Kineococcus endophyticus: one gene and its partner. The protein of the gene in region 1 binds, or shares a complex with, the protein of each later gene. Links are inferred from orthologs where the notes say so. Each region holds a gene or a part of one and is shown on either strand. Other genes may lie near its edges.

Evidence for each region.
Region 2: the proteins of mfd (region 1) and uvrA are in contact, whole or in part, in a crystal structure (PDB 4DFC), measured with the Escherichia coli proteins. The link is inferred for Kineococcus endophyticus from one-to-one orthologs.

Annotation. Positions count from the first base shown.
Region 1 is NZ_JBFNQN010000014.1:61,638-66,117, reverse strand. The notes cover bases 179-4,359. They hold mfd (transcription-repair coupling factor), read left to right. Parts: upstream 179-571; coding sequence 572-4,159; downstream 4,160-4,359. Other genes in these bases: AB1207_RS19145 (Uma2 family endonuclease), read right to left, coding at 4,163-4,359; AB1207_RS19155 (DUF4012 domain-containing protein), read right to left, coding at 179-458. Outside these bases: more of AB1207_RS19155, read right to left, coding at 1-178; more of AB1207_RS19145, read right to left, coding at 4,360-4,480. UniProt on the Escherichia coli protein: Couples transcription and DNA repair by recognizing RNA polymerase (RNAP) stalled at DNA lesions. Mediates ATP-dependent release of RNAP and its truncated transcript from the DNA, and recruitment of nucleotide excision repair machinery to the damaged site.
Region 2 is NZ_JBFNQN010000013.1:120,710-124,453, forward strand. Bases 224-3,668 are described here. They hold uvrA (excinuclease ABC subunit UvrA), read left to right. Parts: upstream 224-573; coding sequence 574-3,468; downstream 3,469-3,668. Other genes in these bases: AB1207_RS18595 (MarR family winged helix-turn-helix transcriptional regulator), read right to left, coding at 224-256; AB1207_RS18605 (UDP-N-acetylglucosamine 2-epimerase), read right to left, coding at 3,487-3,668. Outside these bases: more of AB1207_RS18595, read right to left, coding at 1-223; more of AB1207_RS18605, read right to left, coding at 3,669-3,744. UniProt on the Escherichia coli protein: The UvrABC repair system catalyzes the recognition and processing of DNA lesions. UvrA is an ATPase and a DNA-binding protein. A damage recognition complex composed of 2 UvrA and 2 UvrB subunits scans DNA for abnormalities.

The DNA of each region.
Region 1 (4,480 bases):
GCGACGTTGACGGTGCGGTCGGCGGAGACCAGGCCCTGGCCGAGGACCCCGTCGACCACGCCGAGGGCGTCGGGCAGCGGCTCCGTGAGCAGCGCGGCCGCGTGCGCGCCGCCGGCCACGGCCTGCAGCTGGGCGCCGGCCCACGGCACGTGGGTGGCCAGGCGGTACGGCAGCTGGGACGTGGCGCGGTCGGCGGCCGCCGCCTCGTCGGCGACGCGGGTGGCCCGCTCCCGGGCGCCGGACCAGTCCTCGGCCCGCACCTCACCCTCCAGGCGGGGCGCCTCGGCGGCGACGCGCTGCAGGGCGCGACCGGCCTGCACGCTCGCGACGGCCACGGCGGCCGCCCAGGCGAGCAGGAGCAGGAGCAGCAGGCCCAGCACGATGCGCAGGACGGGCGGGCGCCGCCGGGCCGGGGTGGGCGCGGGCTCGGTCAGGTGCTGCTCTGCGTTGCCGGACACGCCGCGACAGTAGCGACCGTGGGCCCCGTGCCCCGGGGCCTCGCCGTGACCGGGCTCGTGTCGGAGGGCGGTCGTAGGCTGGACGCACCGCCCGATCCGACCCCGGAGTGTTCGTGAGCCTCACCGGCCTGCTCGACGTCCTGCGCACCGAACCCGCCGTCCGCGCGGCCGTCCAGACCGCCCACGAGGGCGGCAGCAGCGCTCTGGACGTCGTCGCGCCGCTGGGTGTGCGCCCCGCGCTCGTGGCGGCCTTCGCCGCCGAGCGCCCCCTGCTCGTCGTCACCGCCACGGGGCGCGAGGCCGAGGACATGGCGACGTGGCTGCGCTGCTACCTCCCGCACGACCACGTGGCGGAGTTCCCGGCCTGGGAGACGCTGCCGCACGAGCGGCTCTCCCCGCGCAGCGACACGGTCGCCCAGCGCCTGTCGGTGCTGCGGCGCCTGGCCCACCCCTCGCCCGACGACCCGACGGCGGGGGAGGTGCGGGTGGTCGTGGCACCGGTGCGCGCCGTCCTGCAGCCGCTGGTGAAGGGCCTGGCCGACCTCGAGCCCGTCCGCCTGCGGCCGGGCGACGAGGTGGGCCTGGACGCCACCGTCGCGGCGCTCGCGGCCGCGGCCTACACGCGCGTGGACATGGTCGAGCGCCGCGGCGAGTTCGCCGTGCGCGGCGGCATCCTCGACGTCTTCCCGCCCACGCGCCCGCACCCGCTGCGGGTGGAGTTCTTCGGCGACGAGGTCGAGGAGGTCCGCTCCTTCTCGGTGGCCGACCAGCGCTCGCTGGAGAAGGAACCCGACGGCGTGTGGGCGCCCCCGTGCCGCGAGCTGCTGCTGACCGAGGAGGTGCGCGAGCGCGCCCGCGCCCTGCAGGCGACGCTGCCCGGCGCGGCCGACGTCCTGGCCAAGCTGGCCGAGGGCATCGCGGTCGAGGGCATGGAGTCGCTCGCGCCCGCCCTCGTCGACGGCATGGAACCGCTGCTGGACGTGCTGCCCGCCGGCACCCACGTCGTCCTGGCCGACCCGGAGAAGGTCCGCGCCCGTGCCCACGACCTGGTCGCGACGGGCGCGGAGTTCCTGGACGCCGCGTGGATGAACGCCGCCAACGGGGGCCAGACGCCCGTCGACCTCGGCGCCTCCTCGTTCGCCTCCCTGGCCGAGGTGCGCGCCCACGCCGAGGTGACGGGCCGGCCGTGGTGGTCCATCACCTCCCTGGTGGAGGACGAGGAGCTGCGCGACCTCGAGGACGTGCGCATCCTGCGCGTCAGGGCGCGGGACGTCGCCGGGTACCGGGGCGAGACGGAGAAGGCGCTGCACGAGCTGCGCGACCTGGCCTCCGCCGGCTGGCGCATCGTCGTGACGACCGAGGGCCAGGGGCCCGCCAAGCGCCTCGTGGAGATGCTCTCGGGCGAGGACGTCCCCGCCCGGCTCGTCGACGACCTCGTGGAGGAGCCCGCGCCCGCGGTCGTCACGGTGACGACCGCCAGCGTCGAGCACGGGTTCGTCGCCGAGGCCCTGAAGGCCGCGCTCGTCACCGAGTCGGACATCACCGGCGTGGGTGGGCAGTCGACGAAGGACATGCGGCGCATGGCCCCGCGCCGTCGCCGCAACGCCGTCGACCCGCTCTCGCTGCGCCCCGGCGACTTCGTCGTGCACGAGCAGCACGGCATCGGGCGGTTCGTCGAGATGGTCCAGCGCACCATCCAGGGCGCCACGCGCGAGTACCTCGTGCTGGAGTACGCCGCCAGCAAGCGCGGGCAGCCGGGGGACCGGTTGTTCGTGCCGACCGACACCCTGGACCAGGTCACCCGGTACACCGGGGGCGAGGCGCCGACGCTGTCGAAGATGGGCGGCTCGGACTGGGCCAAGACCAAGAGCAAGGCGCGCAAGGCGGTCAAGGAGATCGCCGGCGACCTCATCCGCCTGTACTCCGCGCGGATGGCGACCAAGGGGTACCAGTTCGGTGGCGACACCCCCTGGCAGCGCGAGCTGGAGGACGCCTTCCCCTACGTCGAGACGCCGGACCAGCTGGCCAGCATCGACGAGGTCAAGGCCGACATGATGAAGCCGATCCCGATGGACCGGCTGATCTGCGGTGACGTCGGGTACGGCAAGACGGAGATCGCCCTGCGCGCCGCGTTCAAGGCCGTCCAGGACGGCAAGCAGGTCGCCGTCCTCGTGCCCACGACGCTGCTCGTGCAGCAGCACTTCAAGACGTTCGCCGAGCGGTACGCGCAGTTCCCGGTGTCGGTCAAACCGCTGTCGCGGTTCACCCCCGGCGGGGACGCGAAGGAGACGATGGCCGGGCTCGCCGACGGTTCCGTCGACGTCGTCATCGGCACCCACCGCCTCATCTCCGGGGAGGTGAAGTTCAAGGACCTCGGTCTGGTGATCGTCGACGAGGAGCAGCGCTTCGGCGTCGAGCACAAGGAGGCGCTGAAGACGTTGCGCACCAACGTCGACGTGCTCGCCATGAGCGCCACGCCCATCCCGCGCACGCTGGAGATGGCGGTCACCGGGATCCGCGAGATGTCCACGCTCGCGACGCCGCCGGAGGAGCGTCACCCCGTCCTGACCTACGTGGGCGGCCAGGAGGAGAAGCAGGTCACCGCGGCGATCCGGCGCGAACTCCTGCGCGAGGGCCAGGTGTTCTACGTCCACAACCGCGTGTCCTCCATCGAGCGCACGGCGGCCCGCCTCAAGGAACTCGTCCCCGAGGCGCGCATCGCCACGGCGCACGGGCAGATGGGTGAGCACCGCCTCGAGCAGGTCGTCGTCGACTTCTGGGAGAAGCGCTTCGACGTGCTCGTCTGCACGACGATCGTCGAGACGGGCCTGGACATCTCCAACGCCAACACCCTCATCGTCGAGCGCGCCGACACCATGGGGCTGTCGCAGCTGCACCAGCTCCGCGGCCGCGTCGGGCGTGGTCGCGAACGGGCCTACGCCTACTTCCTGTTCCCGCCGGAGAAGCCCCTCACCGAGACCGCGCACGACCGGCTCGCGACCATCGCCCAGCACACCGACCTCGGCTCGGGCATGGCCGTCGCGATGAAGGACCTCGAGATCCGCGGCGCCGGGAACATGCTCGGCGGGGAGCAGTCGGGCCACATCGCCGGCGTCGGGTTCGACCTCTACATGCGGATGGTGGCCGACGCCGTCGCCGACGTGCGCAACAAGGTCCCCGGCGCGGCGAACGAGGACGCCGAACCCGAACCCACCGAGGTCAAGATCGAGCTGCCGGTCGACGCGCACCTGCCGCACGACTACGTGCCGTCCGAGCGGCTGCGGCTGGAGGCCTACCGGCGCCTGGCCGCCGCCGACTCCGCGCAGGACCTCGTCGAGCTGCACGCCGAGCTCGTCGACCGCTACGGCACTCCGCCGCAGCCGGTCCTCAACCTGCTGGAGGTCGCGAAGTTCCGCATCGCCGCCCGCCAGGGCGGACTGCGCGAGGTCGCGCTCATGGGCAAGCAGGTGCGGTTCGCGCCGGTCAGCCTGCCGGAGTCGCGGGAACTTCGCCTCAAGCGGCTCTACCCGGGGACGATCCTCAAACCCGCCCTCGACGTCGCCCTCGTGCCGGCCCCCATGACGGCGCGCATCGGCGGGAAACCGTTGCGCGACGCCGAGATGCTGTCGTGGGCGACGGAGTTCGTGAACGCCGTGCTGCTCGAGCAGTCCGCCTCCGTCGCGGCGGCGGGGGCGCGGTAGGCATCAGGGCAGGAGGGTTCTGAGATCGACGACGAGACTCGCGGGACCCACGTCGAGCGGGACGGCGGGGTCGCCGTCCCGCAGGACCCGGTCGGCGCGGAACACGCCGCTGTCGTCCAGCACGTGGACCGACAGCGTGCGCTCGCGAGGGTCGACGATCCAGTAGCGGGGCAGGCCGGAGGCGGCGTACTTGGTCATCTTGAGCAGGAGATCGTCGCGGCGGTTGGTGGCGAGCACCTCCACCACCAGTGCCGGGGTGCCGGTGAACCGCCGGTCGTCCGTCTCGTCCGCGCGGGCCCAGACGAGGACGTCGGGGATGAA
Region 2 (3,744 bases), on another replicon or contig:
GGGCCTCGGACAGGCGCACGAGCATCTCGTAGTACGTCAGGAGGATCCCGGAGTCCCGTTGCAGCTGCCGGTCGAAGCGGTCGAGGAGCAACTGCGTCGCGGACAGGAACGTCCGCCAGGTCACCTGCTCGTCGTCGTCCAGCCAGCGCGTCGGGCCGGTCGCGGCGGACTCGGCCACAGCGTCGGCGGCGGGGACGCCGGCGACCGCGAGGTGGTGGGGGTGGGCGTCCTGCAGGGCGGAGACGGGTGGAGCCATGTACTGAGGGTAAGCAGAACGCTCAACTACCTGCGTCCGCCGATCGGTGGACGCCCACCCGTGCAGTCCTCACGGGTGGCGTCCCCGGACCGCGCGCGGAGGCTCGTGTCGGAGGTGGCGCCTAGGGTTGCCCCGTGGCATCCCGGACCCCCTCCTCCAGCGCGAAGACCCCGAGCGCGAAGACCCCGAGCGCGAAGACCGCGAGAGCGAAGACCCAGAGCGCGACGGGGACCGCGGCGTCCCCGCAACCGGTGCCCGCCCAGGGCAGCGGCGGCGCCCGTCGCAGCCGGACCTCCGCCAGCTCGGCGACGCGCTCGGTGGCCAGCGCCCGCGCGGCGGGCGACCGCCTCGTCGTCCGGGGTGCCCGCGAGCACAACCTCAAGAACGTCTCGGTCGACCTTCCCCGCGACAGCCTCGTCGTCTTCACCGGCCTGTCCGGCTCGGGCAAGAGCTCGCTGGCCTTCGACACGATCTTCGCCGAGGGCCAGCGCCGCTACGTGGAGTCGCTGTCGGCGTACGCCCGCCAGTTCCTCGGCCAGATGGACAAGCCCGACGTGGACTTCATCGAAGGCCTGTCGCCGGCGGTGTCGATCGACCAGAAGTCCACGTCGCGCAACCCCCGCTCGACGGTCGGCACGATCACCGAGGTCTACGACTACCTGCGCCTGCTCTTCGCGCGGGCGGGCACGCCGCACTGCCCCGTCTGCGGGGAGCCGGTCGGCCGCCAGACGCCGCAGCAGATCGTCGACCAACTGCTGGAGATGCCCGACGGGACGCGCTTCCAGCTGCTCGCCCCGGTCGTGCGCGAGCGCAAGGGCGAGTACGCGGAGCTGTTCCGCGAGCTGCAGGCCAAGGGCTTCGCCCGCGCCCGGGTCGACGGCGAGGTCGTCCCCCTGGACAACCCGCCGACGCTGCAGAAGCGCCTCAAGCACACCATCGAGGTCGTCGTCGACCGCCTCGTCGTCAAGGACGGCGTCAAGCGCCGCCTCACCGACTCCGTCGAGACGGCGCTGCTGCTGTCCTCGGGGCTGCTCGTGGCCGACCTCGTCGACGTCGAGGGCCCCGAGGGGGAGCGCCGCTTCTCCGAGAAGATGGCGTGCCCCAACGAGCACCCCCTGGAGCTGGACGAGATCGAGCCGCGCTCCTTCTCCTTCAACTCCCCGTTCGGGGCGTGCCCGGAGTGCACGGGCATCGGGACCCAGCTCGAGGTCGACCCCGAGCTCGTCGTGCCGGACGAGGACCTCTCCCTGGAGGAGGGGGCCATCGCGCCGTGGACGGCGGGGTCGGCCGACTACTTCGAGCGCCTCGTCACGGCGCTCGCCGCCGACCTGTCCTTCTCGACGACGACCCCGTGGCGGGCCCTGCCCAAGCGCGCCAAGGACGCCCTGCTGTACGGCAAGGACCACCAGGTCCACGTCCGCTACAAGAACCGGTGGGGCCGTGAGCGGTCGTACTCCACGGGCTTCGAGGGCGTCGTCGAGTTCGTCAAGCGCCGGCACGCCGAGACCGAGTCGGACTCCTCGAAGGAGCGGTACGAGGGGTACATGCGCGAGACGCCGTGCCCCGTGTGCCAGGGGGCGCGGCTCAAGCCCACCTCGCTGGCCGTGAAGATCGCCGGACGCTCGATCTCCGACATCTGCGCCCTGCCGATCGACGAGTGCTCGCGCTTCCTCGACACGATGGAGCTGTCGGCGCGGGCCAAGAAGATCGCGGGCCAGGTGCTCAAGGAGATCCAGGCGCGGCTCGGGTTCCTGCTCGACGTCGGTCTGGACTACCTGTCCCTGTCGCGCCCCTCGGGCACCCTGTCCGGCGGGGAGGCCCAGCGCATCCGGCTCGCGACGCAGATCGGCTCGGGGCTGGTGGGCGTGCTCTACGTGCTGGACGAGCCGTCGATCGGCCTGCACCAGCGCGACAACCGCCGGCTCATCGACACCCTGACGCGGCTGCGGGACCTCGGGAACACCCTCATCGTCGTCGAGCACGACGAGGACACCGTGCGCATCGCCGACTGGATCGTCGACTTCGGTCCCGGCGCGGGGGAGCGCGGCGGGGAGGTCGTGCACTCCGGCGACCTCGAGGGCCTGCTGACGAACCCGAAGTCGCTGACGGGCCAGTACCTCTCCGGCGCCCGGGCCATCGAGGTGCCCGCCCAGCGGCGCCCGCAGGACGGGCGCAAGCTCGTCGTCACCGGCGCCCGGCAGAACAACCTCAAGGACGTGACGGTCGAGTTCCCGCTCGGTCAGCTCGTCGCGGTGACGGGGGTGTCGGGGTCCGGGAAGTCGACGCTGGTCAACGACATCCTCTACACGGTGCTGGCCAACAAGCTCAACGGTGCCCGCCGGGTCCCCGGCCGGCACAAGTCGGTGGAGGGGCTGGAGCACCTCGACAAGGTCGTGCACGTCGACCAGAGCCCCATCGGCCGCACGCCGCGGTCGAACCCCGCCACGTACACGGGGGTCTTCGACCACATCCGCAAGCTGTTCGCCTCGGCACCGGAGTCGAAGCTGCGCGGCTACCAGCCGGGCCGCTTCTCCTTCAACATCAAGGGCGGCCGCTGCGAGGCGTGCGCGGGCGACGGCACGCTGAAGATCGAGATGAACTTCCTGCCGGACGTCTACGTCCCCTGCGAGGTGTGCCACGGGGCCCGGTACAACCGGGAGACCCTGGAGGTGCACTTCAAGGGCAAGACGATCGCCGAGGTCCTCGACATGCCGATCGAGGAGGCCGCCGACTTCTTCGCCGCGGTCCCGGCCATCTCCAGGTTCATGACGACCCTCACCGAGGTCGGCCTGGGCTACGTCCGGCTCGGGCAGCCGGCGACGACCCTGTCGGGCGGGGAGGCGCAGCGCGTGAAGCTGGCCTCGGAGCTGCAGCGGCGCTCCAACGGCCGCACGGTCTACGTCCTCGACGAGCCCACGACGGGCCTGCACTTCGAGGACATCCGCAAGCTCCTCGGCGTGGTTCAGGGCCTCGTCGACAAGGGCAACAGCGTGCTGGTCATCGAGCACAACCTCGACGTCATCAAGTCCGCGGACTGGCTCGTCGACATGGGGCCCGAGGGCGGCAACGGCGGCGGCACGGTCGTGTGCACCGGCACCCCGGAGGAGGTCGCGGCGGACCCGGCCAGCTACACGGGCCAGTTCCTCGCCGAGATCCTCCAGACCACCACGGCGACGGCGGGCACGCGGCGGCGTCGGGCGCGGGCCAGCTGAGGTCGCCGGCCCGGCGCCTCAGAACGGGGCGACGAGCTTGACCACCGACTCGACCACGACCCGGCTCGCCGAGCCGTCCCCGTAGGGGCTCGGCAGGGTCTGCAGCCGGGCTGGGTCGTCGGCCAGGGCGCGGCGGACGGCGGCGGCGAGCCGCAGTCCGCCGGGCACGAGAGTGGTGAAGGTGCCCAGGACCTCGGGACGCTCGGTCGCGCGGCGCACGAGCAGGGCCGGGCGCTTGAGGACGGAGGCCTCCTCGGCCGCGCCCTCCGCGTCCGA